4 regions of the Psychrobacillus sp. FSL K6-4046 genome follow, and region 2 is predicted to be linked to each of the others. Evidence: riboswitches for the same ligand, from Rfam matches in the RefSeq annotation. Region 2 holds a riboswitch; each other region holds the start of a gene.
The links. Region 2 has a riboswitch for cobalamin ahead of MKY09_RS17670 (hypothetical protein). Riboswitches for the same ligand answer to the same signal wherever they lie in the genome.
Positions count from the first base shown of each region.

Region 1: another riboswitch for cobalamin. It lies ahead of MKY09_RS18825 (hypothetical protein); the one in region 2 lies ahead of MKY09_RS17670 (hypothetical protein).
Region 3: another riboswitch for cobalamin. It lies ahead of MKY09_RS01195 (ribonucleoside-diphosphate reductase subunit alpha); the one in region 2 lies ahead of MKY09_RS17670 (hypothetical protein).
Region 4: another riboswitch for cobalamin. It lies ahead of MKY09_RS03015 (ABC transporter substrate-binding protein); the one in region 2 lies ahead of MKY09_RS17670 (hypothetical protein).

Region 1 covers NZ_CP152020.1:3,806,892-3,810,674, reverse strand. Annotated here, with positions in the region: gene MKY09_RS18835 (zinc ABC transporter substrate-binding protein) at 1-466, opposite strand, end outside; gene MKY09_RS18830 (hypothetical protein) at 757-933, shown strand; gene MKY09_RS18825 (hypothetical protein) at 1,279-1,497, opposite strand; cobalamin riboswitch at 1,724-1,917, opposite strand; gene MKY09_RS18820 (MFS transporter) at 2,021-3,247, shown strand; gene MKY09_RS18815 (AraC family transcriptional regulator) at 3,299-3,783, opposite strand, start outside.
Region 2 covers NZ_CP152020.1:3,594,022-3,597,804, forward strand. Annotated here, with positions in the region: gene MKY09_RS17665 (ABC transporter substrate-binding protein) at 1-727, opposite strand, end outside; gene MKY09_RS17670 (hypothetical protein) at 731-1,270, opposite strand; cobalamin riboswitch at 1,440-1,629, opposite strand; gene MKY09_RS17675 (VanZ family protein) at 1,742-2,215, shown strand; gene MKY09_RS17680 (spore germination protein GerW family protein) at 2,257-2,649, opposite strand; gene MKY09_RS17685 (GNAT family N-acetyltransferase) at 2,662-3,168, opposite strand; gene MKY09_RS17690 (aminoglycoside adenylyltransferase domain-containing protein) at 3,171-3,783, opposite strand, start outside.
Region 3 covers NZ_CP152020.1:223,219-227,001, reverse strand. Annotated here, with positions in the region: gene MKY09_RS01200 (flavodoxin) at 1-338, opposite strand, end outside; gene MKY09_RS01195 (ribonucleoside-diphosphate reductase subunit alpha) at 338-2,557, opposite strand; cobalamin riboswitch at 2,721-2,900, opposite strand; gene MKY09_RS01190 (DUF2569 family protein) at 3,103-3,627, shown strand; gene MKY09_RS01185 (DUF2569 domain-containing protein) at 3,652-3,783, shown strand, end outside.
Region 4 covers NZ_CP152020.1:609,711-613,493, forward strand. Annotated here, with positions in the region: gene MKY09_RS03000 (DUF2185 domain-containing protein) at 1-45, shown strand, start outside; gene MKY09_RS03005 (DUF1963 domain-containing protein) at 58-738, shown strand; gene MKY09_RS03010 (hypothetical protein) at 903-1,040, shown strand; cobalamin riboswitch at 1,418-1,560, shown strand; gene MKY09_RS03015 (ABC transporter substrate-binding protein) at 1,681-2,634, shown strand; gene MKY09_RS03020 (iron ABC transporter permease) at 2,627-3,622, shown strand; gene MKY09_RS03025 (heme ABC transporter ATP-binding protein) at 3,624-3,783, shown strand, end outside.

The sequences.
Region 1 (3,783 bases), 210 kb from region 2:
TAGAGAATTCTTTTGTAAGTGTTTTGGTGATTTCCTGAGTTGCAATCTTCCACACATCTATATCAAACCAAATATGGGGATCAAATAGTTCAGGATGAGCTTCGTCATTTAAAATTCTCTCCTTTGGAACTACTTCTCCAATGGCAACTACCGATTTCTCTTTTTTCATCTTCTCAAAAATATCACTCATTTTTCCTTCAAGCTCTAGCCCATTGTAAAAAATGATATCCGCGTCCTCTAATACTTGTAAATCACCTTGAGTGGCCTTGTAAAGATGCGGGTCTACTCCTGGTCCCATCAAGGATTTAACTTCTACCATATCCCCGGCAATCCTCTTTACGGCATCAGCAACTTGACCTGTAGTTGTAACTACTAGTGGCTTATCAACTTCAGCCTTCCCATTGTTTTTGTCATTACATCCAGCCAATAAAACCATAGCAAAAAATAATAAAAATATTTTTTTCATTTACTACACTCCTTTTCCTTTGTTATAAATTATTTCCCGCGGGAAACTTTTAGAATAAAAAAATATAAATTTCATGCGAGATAATTATTTTCCTTAAGGAAACATTTGTTCAATAGGTTAACTCATATTATTTGAATTGTCAAATTAATTTATGCGAAAATGGAAAAAATGTGATTGTCTATTTTAGGAGTTGGAGTGAGCCAATTTTAATTAGCCTAAACTGAAATTTTCGTATGTCTTTAATACAAAGTGCTATACTGTATAAACAATGATAGTGGGGAGGTAATGTAATGCAATATTCAAAATCTAAAATGGAAGAGCTTGTTAAGTTCAGTCCTGATTTAGCTAAAAGATTGAAGGAAGTAATGAAGGAGCATGATTTAGAAAAAAGCTTTGCTCTAAAGGCTTTGTATCATTCAGAGGTTAAAGATGGCGGTAAATATCAAAGGGATTATCAAGATCTATAGTAATTAGCGAACCAAATGACTAACGTCATTGGTTCGCTTTTTTAATTATTTTAAGTGTCAATTTCATAATTCATATTTAAAAAGCAAAACACGAACAAATAGTAGAAAACAATGATTTATATATGCTTTTATATGTGTAGAAGCATAATTGCTTCCGCTCTGACGGATGCTTTCCGCGGGGTGAGCGATAAGCCATCACCCATCGCTTACGCGCGTGGTTGTGATGTCTATCTGTCTCACTTATCCCGTAGGAGTCGCCGTCTGTCGCTACAATCAATACGGATAAAATGTTCGTGTTAATCGGTAAAGCTCTATTTATGAAATTGACTGACATATGTATTTTATTTATTCCTGCTTTATTCCAGCAATCTCTTGTTTAATCTGACGGTGTGCAACATTTAAGTGGTGAAGAAAAAGATTTCTTTCTTCTATACTCCATACTGAGTTAAGCTCAATTTCTTTTTTCATTTCCTCAAAGGTAGACTGTAGAGATATCGAGGTACTTGCAACCTGGTTTGTCATTAATACTTGCTTAAATTGCTCCATAAAAATCTCTTTTCTCATTTCCAAAATCCTTTCGTTTTTAACATAAAAAGCATCCTCTTTTTTATAAAAGAGGATGCTTGGTTAGTATGATTTAATAGTCAGTACGCTAGGAAACAAATAAAAACCACGATTAAATAAGGAGTCTGTTCACTCCAGTGGATTTTAGTATGTCTTTTCGTACGGCAGTATTTTCAAGCTTTGCTTGTCATAGTTGCACTTAGCACCTCCTATCCTCGTAGGGTCGTGGTGTGTACTTGAAATAGGCAGGTCTCCTGGCTCATGGTCATTGCGTTACCTTCCTTCCCGTAGTATCGATACATACAGTGGTTTATAAAGTATTGCTCACATTTACAGTTGCGGGACAGCGTCGGTCTTTCACCGAACTTCCCTTTTAAGTTCTTTTGTAATTAAAAGAACACCTAAATCTACACATTATTTAATTGTTCTTTCACTATAACATAAAAAAAGTTAGTCAATATAGCAAATTTGGATAAGTCGTAGACTGCTTCTCTTTTTATAATCAAGTGGAGAGGTGAGGTAAATGAGTAGTTTAAAGGACCCATATCGGCTGTATATTTATATTTGCTTTCTATCGCAATTATTTTTTACTTTTATATTTACAGTCAGTTTGTTGTATCAAGTAAGCGTTGTTAAGCTGGATCCGTTGCAACTAGTTTTAGTGGGAACTGTGTTGGAGTTAACCGTATTTCTCTTTGAAATTCCAACTGGTATCATGTCTGATTTAAAGAGCCGGAAGCTATCCGTTATCATTGGTTACTTTCTAATAGGAGTTGGTTTTTTATTAGAAGGCTTGTTTCCTTTTTTTATTACGGTTTTATTGGCTCAAGTGGCATGGGGGATAGGGTATACCTTTACTAGCGGGTCATTGCAAGCCTGGATAGCTGATGAAATAGGAGAAGAAAAGGCCTCATCTGCATATATGAGAGGAGCTAAGGCTGGAAACCTAGGCCAATTAGTTGCCATTCCGTTAAGCGTATTAATCGGCTCGTACCTAATCCATCTACCGATTATAGTAGGAGGATTATGTATGATTGGTTTAGCTGTTTTACTAATAATATTTATGAAAGAGGATCATTTTAAACCTTTGAAAAGAAGCGAAAGAATTGGTGCATGGGAGACAATGAAAGAGAACTTGGAGAAAATCATTCTTTTCTCCAGAACTAGCTTTATACTTCGTATGCTATTTCTAATCGCTCTGTTTATAGGTTTTTATAGTGAAGGTTTTGATCGTCTGTGGCTTCCTCATCTATTAGAAATGGCTAAAATAACTACCTTGTCCAATGAACGACTGGTGCTATTAACTGGAGGAATTCAATTAGTTGTCGTGCTGCTGTCATATATGTTGCTTCACTTTTTAAATAAAAGTACGATTTATCAAGAATTGCACCGAATATATATCGCTCTTTTTATTGGTTGCTCCAGTATAGTGGTAGCATTAATAGGCTTTGCATTTTCGAGCTATATTATTGGTTTGTTTATTTGCTATGTAATAATCCAAGTTAGTCGGAAGGTAATGTCCCCATTAGAGGACATTTGGTTAAATAAAATCATACCTGACTCTTCTACTCGGGCAACATTTTTCTCTGTAAAAGGGCAGGTGGATGCAGTTGGGCAAATAAGCGGTGGACCTGTTATTGGGTATATTGCCACAACCCTTACTATTAAGACTGCAATTATAGTAAGTGCGCTTATTTTAAGTCCAGTTCTATTTTTTTACCGTTCTCTTCTAAAGAAGGGGGTGCGGTAATAGTGGTAATTCGAAAAAAGCAGTAGCTTATCTATTAAATTAAAGTTTCTATCATTTTTCTTTAATAGGAAGGTAAATCTCCATATAAACTTTGTCGTACTCCCAATCATGGCAGTGTTCATCATAATATTCAAAGTCATAGCTGTCTTCATCGACTTCATATTGGGAATCAGGTAGCCAGTCTTCTAAAATATATTGCCAAGTACCTTTGATAGAGGAAACAAATTGCTCTACCGGTACAAGAGGTGTTTTGAAAACTGCATAAGTGGTGGCCTTAACGGTAAATTTAAGGATTCCTTCAGGTACTGTTGTGCCCTCGTCAAAATTCACCGCAAATAAATAGGTGAAATGATCTTCTGACTCTGGTGCACTAAGATTAAAACAATATTCTCCGTGCTTTTTAGGTGTTAAGAGGTTATATAGAGTAGTTTCAATGGATTCCTCAGAGAGTATTCGTTGATTCCAAAAGGCGGGGGCATCTCTCGTAAAGGCTATATTTCCCATCCGTGTTTCAAACGTCTTACCTGCTACCCTAA
Region 2 (3,783 bases):
TAATGACATCTTCCTCAGATAATTTAATCCATCCCTCTTGGTCTCCAAAAATGTTCACAACAGAAGCATTATTCAAAACTTCTTGTTGAAACGTATTTTTACCAGTTGTAAAAATTTCAGGAGAGGGGCTTATCTCAAAATAAACTTGTTTCTGATTAGCTACACCCGATACTTTGTCCTCAACACTTTGAATAGTAGTTTTAATAGAGTTAACAAGGTTTATTCCTTTATCCTCAACTCCCATTACTGCGGCCAACTGTTCAATATCACCATAGACGTCTTCAAATGACAGTGCCGATTGAATGACAAAAACGTCTAAACCCGCATCTTCCAACACTTTAAGCTCTTCCTCAGAACCGGTGGTATACGCTATCACTACATCTGGGCTTATCTCTAAAATCCGTTCTGCATTAAAGCTCATAGAATCGGAAATTCTTTCAATTTCCAGTGCTTCTTCTGGATAGGTATCATACTCTGTAGCTCCCACTATTTTATCTCCCACGCCAAGGGCAAATAGAATTTCTGTGTTGCTTGGTTGTAGAGACACAACCGAGTCGGGAACTTCTTCAAATGTAATTTCGTTCCCCATATCGTCCGTTACAGTGTATTCCTTTACTTCTTGTACAGAATCTGTTTCAACAGCTGTATTCTTTTCAGCCTCTTGGCAGCCTACAAGTAAGATAGAAAGTATTAGTACCGCTAACCAATTTCTTAATTGTTTATTCATATGTTAATCCCCCAATTCTTTCTTTTTTCTCATGGGATATGATTTACTGACAAATTGAATCTCGTCAACTCCATGATACTTATTTACATATACCGCCATTGCAAACAATACATTTGCTAATAGCTGCGTGTAGTCAAATAAAATCTCAGGTACTTCTCTTTCTAAAGAGACTTTATGTAAAGCTCTGACCGACTTTTTTGCTTCACTTCGACATACGTGCAACTCACAAGCAGCCGTTGAACCTTGTGGAAGTACGAATATATCTACTCTTCCTTCTACTTCGCTTACGTAGGAATCGTACATATCGCTGAGGATTTGTAAATCTTCTTCATGGATCGCGAGCTTCCCTCTGACAGACCCATTTAAGTGGTATGCCATCGGGGCCAAATACATAAGGTCCTCATATACTCTTGGAATAACTTTTGTTAAAGAAGCAGCCAAGCCGATACGTGTCGTCAGTGAGTCCGTTCGAATCTCAAAGTCTACTGTAGAAGGCTTCTCTCTCATAAACGGATAACAAATATAACGCATGTCCTTTTTCACCTTTTCCCCTCCCTTCCTAGTAAATGTGAACATATGCAATACAATACTCGACCTCTTACAGCACAAAAAACGCCACCCCAAAAAGGGCGGCGCAATACTATTTATCGTTTTATAAATTCAATCGAAAAAATAGACACGTGCCGTACAACCCCTTAACTTCCGAAGAGTATTTATACGTTCAAGAAAAGGCTGGTCTCCTGGCTCATGCATCATTTTACTCTAAGAACCTTCCCATCGACGTTTGTCAACAGTGGTATTTTTCTTATTTCATCTGCATTTACAGTTGCGGAAACAGCTTCGGTTTTTCACCGAATTCCCAATTAAGCTGACAAGTCAGCACCTTTTCCCTGCAATAAATTATTCACTTATCGTAAGTGTACCATAGCGTATCATTTTGGGGTAGAAATGGTTATCTAGTGTTAAAACTTGTAATTAGTTTGTTTCTTGTTCAGTTTATGCTACTGTTTTTATATGAAAAAATATATCCCACTATTACTTTTAATTCTCTTTGTATTTATTGCTTCGGGTCAAACTTCCGAGCAGCAGTCTTTAGAGACTGTGCTTAAAAACTGGCTTCCCAACAAGCCATTGGAATCCTTTTTGTCTTTATTTCATATTCCATATTGGGGATTTTATGTCTCTGTCGAGGAACGTGGCTACTATGCATTTGTTGAATTTTTAATCAGAAAAGGAACGCACTTTTTTTATTTTGGTTTGATTGGATTAGCCATTTATATTGCTTTACCGAAAAAAAAGTACAGAAAGCTGTTGGCCATACTGATTACCTTTTTTCTAGGAGCAGCAGATGAATTCCATCAATCCTTTACGAGTGGACGATCTGCACTCTTTCAGGATGTTCTATTAGATACAAGTGGCGCAATTTTTGCCATGCTATTGCTAACGCTTGTTCAATGGTTAAAGAATAGAAAAAACGCTACCCACTAAATTTAAAAGGTAGCGTTTTTCTATTAAGCTATTTAAAGAACTTATTTTCGACTTTTCTTTAATAGGAAGGCAAGACCTAAGGTGATAATGGAGAACACAGTAAGTAATTGATTAATCGGAAGTATAGGCTTGAATTTTACATTTTCCTCGGTGATTTCATAAACTCCAACTGGTTTAATCGAAAATACACCACCTGCTCCTTCTCCTTGACCACTAGCATTTTGCTCGTCTGTAAATCCACCGCCTCCTCCTCCACCTACGAAGTAGTTCACTTTGGCTACTGGCAGAATCCGTTTATTGTCCATAATAATTGGGTCCCCGTATATTAAAGAAGCATCCTTTTCTCTAGAAAACTTTTCAAAAATAGAACGTATTGGTGTTTGTATCATAGGCAGCTTGGTATTATCCTTTTGTTTACTTGTCTTTTCCTCCATACTATCTCTCCTTTATTTTAATATAAGGGTCATATGATGTTCCTCGTAATAAACATCTCTTTCCTTTAAAGCCATTTCTTCTGTTCCAAATACTTTAAATCCTAGCTGCAGGTATAAATTTTTTGCAGACTCATTACTAGATACTACGGAGAGATTAATCTTTTCAATTTCATTAGTTTCTCTTGCCTGTTTAATCGCCTGCTCCATTAAGGACTTACCGGCACCTTTTCTTCTCCCGTGCGGACTAACATACATCGCAAATATATTTGCTCTATGCTTCATTTTTGAGCCACTCTCCTGTAAAAGAGTAACCATACCGATTAATTTATCTCCCTCAAATGCACCGAACGTATAATTCCCATTTACTTGAAAATTGCTTCTTACTCGTTCAATTGGATTTTCTCTTTGAATAGCTTCTTCATAACTAGTACCAAATGCTTCGGAGTTATTTTGCAGTGCCTCAAGCCTTAGCTGCCAATATGCCTCTGCATCATCACCTATTAATCTTCTAATTTCCATTTCTATACCTCCTGAAAATAGCGTGCATTGCAAAGTTCATGTGCGTACAATATTAAATCTCGACAAGCTTCTGCACGTGAGCTTTCTGTTGCAAATAGCGAAGGAGATTGCTCTAATGTACGAATTCTCATCCCTTCTTTTATTAAAGGATGCCAAACATTTGGCAGCATACTTAACCCTTTTCTCAGTGCTTCTTTTTTTGAAATGATCTGCTGATATTCGAGTGAATAAAGAATTCTGCAAATAGTAGCTGTAACAGCCTCCACCACTTCATCAGGCACTGAATCTGGTATTTCTTTTGTTTTCTCATACCAATATTGATTAATATTGTATTTTAACGTCTCTAAGACGTCCTCCCATTCAGTAGAGACTTTTAACTCTTGAATATCTGTTCCCTGCAATGTAATTCCATGCTCCTTTAACACCCACCAAGTCACATGATTAATGTCCCAATGCCCAACTCTAACAACGCCATCCGCACAAAAAGGATAAGGTTGCATTGTTTCGTTCCCCTTACTAAGGTCAGTTGCTTGGATATACATACCGTCCATCCGAGAACCTAATTCCTCTTTAGACAATTGAAAATGAAGATCCTTTATCATTTCTATCTCTTTC
Region 3 (3,783 bases), 520 kb from region 2:
TGGAATGGACTGTTACAATAGCAAACTAATTTGTCCACCGCCCCGCAAAATAGCTCGTCTCCTCCAAATTGGGTATCCCCAGATCCGAATATATAACTGTTTTCTGGTCGATATCCTATTTCTCTTAAAAATTCCTTCATTTCATCTGGAATACTTCCCTGATCCCAAGTAAAAGTCCCTAGAAATACTAGGTCATATAGTTGTAAATCTGGTAGGACTCCGATACCAATACAATATATCTCTACCTGATACTCGGAATTCTCCAGCTGATTTTGTAAAAGCTCTGCTATTTCTTCCGTATTTCCGCTATAGCTCAAATAACATATAATTGCCTTCATCAGCTCGAACAGGACTCACATTCGATAAGTTCTATCGAGGTGGAACGTACGTAATAAGTCGTTTTTAGCCCACTTTTCCAAGCTTCTAAATGTAACGAAAGTAATTCCTTTGCCTTTATCGTGTTTTGTACATATAAATTTAAGGAGACCCCCTGGTCAATATGTCGCTGGCGTGCAGCGTTTTGCTTCACCGTCCAATGCTGATCAATGAAATAAGCAGACTTATAAAACCACGTAGTCTCTGAATTTAAATCTGGAACTGTAACAGGAATTTTATAATCCTTCTTCTCCTCTGCGTAAGTCTTTTGAAAAATTGGGTCAATACTAGCGGTACTTCCCGCCAAAATTGACGTAGATGAATTAGGAGCAACTGCCATTAAATAGCCATTTCGAAGGCCTACTTCTGCGACCTTCCTGCGAAGCTTATTCCATTCGTCTCCTTCATACTGACGCTTTTCAAAATAAGCACCCGTTTGCCATTCCGAACCTTCGAATAAAGGATAAGCACCCTTTTCCTTAGCAAGACTTGCGGATGCCTGAATAGTTAAAAAGGCAATTTTTTCATATAGTTTATCCGCAAGTTTAACCGCTTCCTCTGACTCCCAACGAATCTGCTTAAGTGCGAGTAAATGATGCCATCCGAATGTTCCAAGGCCAATACCTCGATACCTTGCATTTGTGCGCTCTGCCTGTGGTACAGGTATCATATTTAAATCGATGACATTATCTAGCATGCGTACTTGAATATTTATCAGTCTTTCTAATACATTTGCTGGTACTGCCTTCCCCAAGTTAATAGAGGATAAGTTACAAACAACAAAGTCCCCAGGTTTTCTACGAGTGACAATGACATCATCCTCTAACTGAATCGATTCAAACGTTGTTGCGCTCTGATTTTGAAAAATTTCTGTACAGAGGTTACTACTATAGACCATTCCCTCATGCTTATTTGGGTTGCTACGATTTACTTCATCTCGGTAAAACATATATGGTACCCCTGTCTCTAACTGAGAACGCATAATTCTTTTCATCAAGTCGATTGCTTGTACAGTTTCTCGCGATAGGCGTTGGTCATTCACACATTCCTCGTATTTTTCCCGGAATGATCCTTCTCCTCTTTTTTCATCATAGAAATCCTCCAAAGAATAACCCATTACCTGACGGACCTCATGCGGATCAAATAAATGCCATTCCTCCCTTGCATCTACCTTCTCCATAAATAAATCCGGCAAGCATATACCTGTGAAAATATCATGCGCTCGAAGGCGATCATCTCCATTGTTTAGGCGTAGATCTAAAAACGTAAAAATGTCCTTATGCCAAGCATCCAAATAAACAGCTACGGCCCCTTGTCGTTGTCCAAGCTGATCGACGCTGACTGCCGTATTATTCAACTGTTTAATCCAAGGGAGAACTCCACTAGATGCTCCCACGAATCCTCGTATAGAAGAGCCACGGCTACGCACCTTCCCCATGTATACACCGATACCCCCTCCAAATTTAGATAGAGTGGCTACGTCTGTATTACTGTCGTAAATACCTTGCAGACTATCATCTACCGTGTCAATAAAGCAGCTAGAGAGCTGTCCATGTGGCTTTCCAGCATTAGATAAAGTTGGAGTTGCAACCGTCATATATAAATTGCTCATTGCCCAATAAGCTTCTTTTATTTTTTCAAGACGGTTTTCTTTTTCGTCCTTCATAAGTGTCATAGCTATAACAAGCCAGCGCTCTTGTGGCAGCTCTACAATATCCTTATTAAAATCCTTCGCTACATAGCGATCTAAAAGGGTTTTTAAGGCTATGTAGGTAAATAGGGAATCTCTTTTGGCGACAAGGAGATTTCCTAGCTGCTCTAACTCCTCATTCGAATAGCTTTCCATAATAGAGGGATTATATATTCCCTTTTTAGAAAGGATCCGTACGTTCTCTGCAAATTTTGTATAGACGGCATCAGCAGTGGTACCTCTCCGTTCTGCTTGCTGCGAATATACTTCTGCTAAATAAATACGTGCTGCCACAAATGTCCAAAATGGCTCCTGTTCATCTAAAAAGCTCAATGCCTCTAGTGACATAGCCTTAGACCATGTCGATATCATACCTTCTGAATGTTTTTGTAGCCACTTGTGATGTGACTTAACTAAGGGTGCTAACTTTTCTTCCCCAAATTCTACTATTAATTGCTGTAATACCTGCTGTTTTTCTGTATTCGTAATTATTGCCAATTTAAATTCCTCCCTATTTTTTATATACAAAAAAGCGATGCCTCTAGCCTCTTAGGCTGAGTCATCGCTCATGATTTTAAAGTAGGAAACAACAAGACATATCGTTCGTTTTAAGATAGAGTCTCTCGCCCCCACCTCTCAACCCCCGAAGAAAGTGTTGCTTCATCGACAAAAAGGCAGGTCTACTGGCTCGTGCATCTTCCTCCCATTGGCCTTCCCACGAAACTTCGCAGTGGCATAATCAACAGTTGTCCGCACTTACAGTTGCGGGGACAGCTTCGGTCTTAAACCGAATTCCCTTTTAAACCATAATGGTACCTTTTCATCGTTTATATACTATATATTGTGTTTTGTTTACTTATATACCCTAACATATTGTGTTTAAACTTGTACATAGGTAAAAAGACTTTGTGTTAGGTCTTACATCTCATTTTCAGAATAACCCAATTATAAAATTGCGAATCCAATATTTTCTGTATATTATAATTATAGCGACCTATAAAATTGGTAAAATATCTTAAAATTAGGAGGTTATAAATATGATTACAAGCAATTCCACTAGGTTGACATCTAAGGACTTATTACCACACGGACCTGTTGGTATAGGGGGCTGGCTAATACTTCCACTTATCGGGCTAATTACCTCACCGTTTGTTATTATTGCCTATCTCATGATAGATGTTTTCCCTTTTTTGACGGCTGAAGGTTGGGAGAGTATAGCTAGTAAGAGTGGAGAATATTATCATCCTTTATTTGGACCATTTGTAATAACAGACCTCATCATTTGTATTGCTCAAATATCTACAGTAATAGTATTACTCATACTTTTCTTTAAAAAGAAAACGTTTTTCCCTAAGGTAATGATTACCTGCCTTACCATCATGCTAATAATAGATATTCTCATTGGCTATATAAATTTGCAAATCATAGAGAATGTGTTTGGATCTGATCCTTTAACATCCCAATACTATATGTTTAATGTAATACGGGCTATGATAAGTACCTCGATTTGGATTACTTATTTTAGTAAATCCAAGAGAGTAAAGAATACATTTGTAAAGTAAACATACGATAGGAGGTAGTTCTCAATGACTGTTACTAATGTATCTGTCCAACCACATAATGGACCCTCAGGAATCAATGGTTGGCTCATTCTGCCCTTGATTGGTCTGCTATATGCACCGTTTCACTATTTACTTAGATTTTTCAGCCACATAATA
Region 4 (3,783 bases), 900 kb from region 2:
TTTTATAAAATAGAAGATTACGATTGGAAGTCTTACTTAGCTTAGGAGGGGATTTATATGAACATTGCTCAATTAAAAGAAGTACTATTTAAGCAAGCTACCATTTTTGAGACGGGTGGTTATCGACCAACGGAAGAATTAGGAGAGAGCTGGATTGGAAAGGTCTTGTGGGGAAAAGAAGAAAATATCCCTTCACAGTTTGAGCCTTTATGCACCATTTTTTTAAACGATCTCCCTTACGTACCGGAGGAATTAAAAAATATTCAACTAATCACCATTTATATGGACTTTAATGTATATGATCATTTAAATGATGATAACCTAGCGCCTTTTTTTATGATCAATTGCTATACAAACCTCAATGGATTACTAAAAATAAACAACCAATCTGTGAGGATGAGGTCTTTTCCGTTAATTCCAAAGCTGGTTAATAACGACACTCCTGCCTGGGATTCTGAGGATATAGAAACGGAAGTCCAAGATGAGATTTTACATCTTGAATTGGATGAGGATATTGAATATTACGATGATATCGTGGAGGATATCTATCCTATGCATAAGATCGGTGGATACCCCTCTTATACACAGAGTGGAGTTTCATATGGTGAAGAATATCCATTTGTCTTACAAATAAGCTCTGATGCGAAAGCACAATTCAACATAGTAGACAGTGGTAGCTTCTATTTTTTCTATAATCAAGACAAACAAGAGTGGATTGTGTACTGTGATTTTTATTAATAGCAGGTAAAAAAAGTAGTAATGGATTAAAGCTCATTTCAGTAAAAGTTTTTTTATATTATTATTTATCTCAAAATGTTTTGATTCAATTATTCCCTTTGTTTTTAGATATATTAAGAAGATGGAGCGAATTTCAGTTGCACACAACTAAGAGAGGGTGTTCTTTGACTGGATGGAAAGAAGAAAATAAACCAAATATCCTGAAAACGGCACGAGAACAATCAAAAGCAACGAAAAAAATACTAAAAGAAGTAAGAGAAACGATTGATAAAAAAAATGATGAAAACAAGAAATCGCGATGAAAAACTACTATATTAAGCTTTTTTAAGGTTAAAGTTGTCGTGTTTTATATATTATAAAGAAGTCTTTACCAATCAACCATGAACCTTTTCTAATTATTGATTGAAGTGGCAGGAGGCGACTCCAGCGGGAGGAAGGAGACAGATAAGACATCACAACCACGCGCGTTAGCGATGGGTGAGGGCTTATCGCTCCCCTCGCGGAAAGCGTCCGCCAGAGCGGAAATCAATTCTACTTTCCACATTTAAAAGCATATAAACTTCAATATTCTTTATTAATCGTTCGTATTGTTGAAATGTATAAAATGTATGCTTTTTCAAATACCGACTTCAACTCGACAACATCTAAATATAAGGTATAATAAATGCAAGAAACAATAGAATAACATTTGCTTAAAGGTGCTCTAGTTATCGGTTACTAGAGTTAAAAGGGAAGCTGGTTAAAGTCCAGCGCGGTCCCGCCACTGTAAGTGATGCATATGCATCATAAGCCAGAAAACCTGCCTTTACGTACACACCCATTACCTACGCGGATAGGTCTGGTGTAGGTCCGCTTTCGGTTTTTCGTGGCTGATTTATACCTATCTATCTCTCATCCTAGGATGGGGGATTTTTTGTTGTCTATATTTAGGAGGAATAAAGGATGAAGAAACTGTGGTTAATTATTGGAATGACCTTGCTGATTTTAGGTGGTTGTAATGAGCAAGAGACACTTCCAACAGAAAAAGAAAGTAGCCAGGAAATTGGTAACTCAGAAACGGCATTCCCACTTACACTGACGGATGCAGTAGGACAAGAAATTACGCTAGAGGAAGCTCCGAAATCAATCGTATCCATGATTCCAAGTAACACGGAGATTCTATTTGCTTTGGGACTAAATGAGGAAATTATCGGTGTTAATGATTACGAAAGCTATCCAAAGGAAGCGTTAGATAAAGAAAAAATTGGCGGGATGGAATTTAACATTGAAAAAATTATCTCTTTAAGTCCGGATATTGTATTCGCTCATGAATCCATTGTTTCAATGGCAGAGGCAGGATTACAGCAGCTTCGAGATGCTGGTGTAAAGGTATTTGTGGTACAGGATGCAAAGGATTTTAACTTAACCTATACAACTATTGAACAAATTGGCCGAGCAACGGGGAAATATGAGGAAGCACAAGCCGTTATAGAGGATATGAAGGCAAAGGTTGACGAAATTCAAGAAAAAGTTGCAAAAGTAGAGACAAAGAAAACAGTATTCGTAGAAACTTCCGATGTACCAGAAATCTATACTCCTGGTAATGGGACATTTATGCAAGAAATTTTAACGATGGTCAATGCAGAAAACATTATGGCTGATCAAGATGGCTGGTTTCAAGTTAACCCAGAGGAAATAGTAAGCCGTAACCCAGATGTAATGTTAATCACCTATGACTACGTGGAAGGAATTGTAGAAAAGGTGAAGCAGCGTGATGGCTTTGACACAGTGACTGCCATTCAAAACGATGAGGTGGTACAAGTGGATGAGGATGCAACGAGTCGTCCAGGTCCACGTTTAGTAGAAGGCCTAGAGGAAGTGGCTAAGGCTATTTATCCGGAGGCATTTAGTGAGTAAATCAATGATCGGTTATACCTTGTCACTGGCTACGTTAATCGTAGCCATTTGGCTAGGTGTGTCGGTCGGATCTGTAAAGGTACCGATCAGTACTTTATGGGATACGGGTACAGATGCGATTGCAACAAATATCGTCTGGAAGATTCGCATGCCGCGAGTTATACTCGCAGGATTAGTCGGAGCATCCCTGGCAATAGCGGGAGCAGCTTTTCAAAGTCTGCTTAAAAATCCGCTAGCCGATCCTTATACATTGGGAGTGTCGTCCGGAGCATCGGTTGGTGCAGTGACTACACTCTTTTTTGGAATATCAGTACCTTTTTTAGGAATGTTCACCTTGCCTGTTTTCAGTATGTTAGGAGCTCTTGCAACGATGCTCACCGTAATCACCTTCGCGAAGCTTGTTGATCGAGCGATGAAAATGGAAACGATTATTTTAACAGGTATTATCTTTAGCTCGTTTCTCGGCTCTGTTATTTCCTTAATGATTGCATTAACAGGGGAAGAGCTAAGGCAAATAATTGGTTGGCTCCTTGGAAGCGTCTCTATGCGTGGCTGGAGCTATGTTCAAATGGCATTACCTTTTATAATAATTGGTTCACTTTTATTATGGTTAAACCGTAGGGAGCTAAATGCAATGCTGTTTGGAGAAGAACGAGCACAGCATTTAGGTGTGGAAGTGAAGAAACGTAAAATGATGATACTAATAGGTGGGTCTATGCTTACTGGGACGGCTGTAGCTGTATCCGGTACGATTGGATTCGTGGGGTTGGTTGTTCCTCATATGACGAGGCTGCTATTTGGCTCCGATAACAGGCATGTACTTCCCTTAAGCTTCATAAACGGAGCTTCGTTATTAATCATTTGTGATCTTGTGTCACGTACCATTATATCTCCAACAGAGCTTCCAATAGGTGTCATCACTGCCTTTATTGGCGCACCAGTATTTGCATTTATCTTCTTCCGACAACGTAAAAAAGGAGCTGCATAGCATGCTAGAGATCAAAAACATTTCTGGTGGTTACAATCAAAAACTAGTCGTGCATGACGTATCCTTCCAGGTATCTAAAGGAGAGATGCTAGGAATATTAGGTCCAAATGGCAGCGGGAAATCTACCCTTTTAAAATTGATGAGTGGCATACTTACCCCTG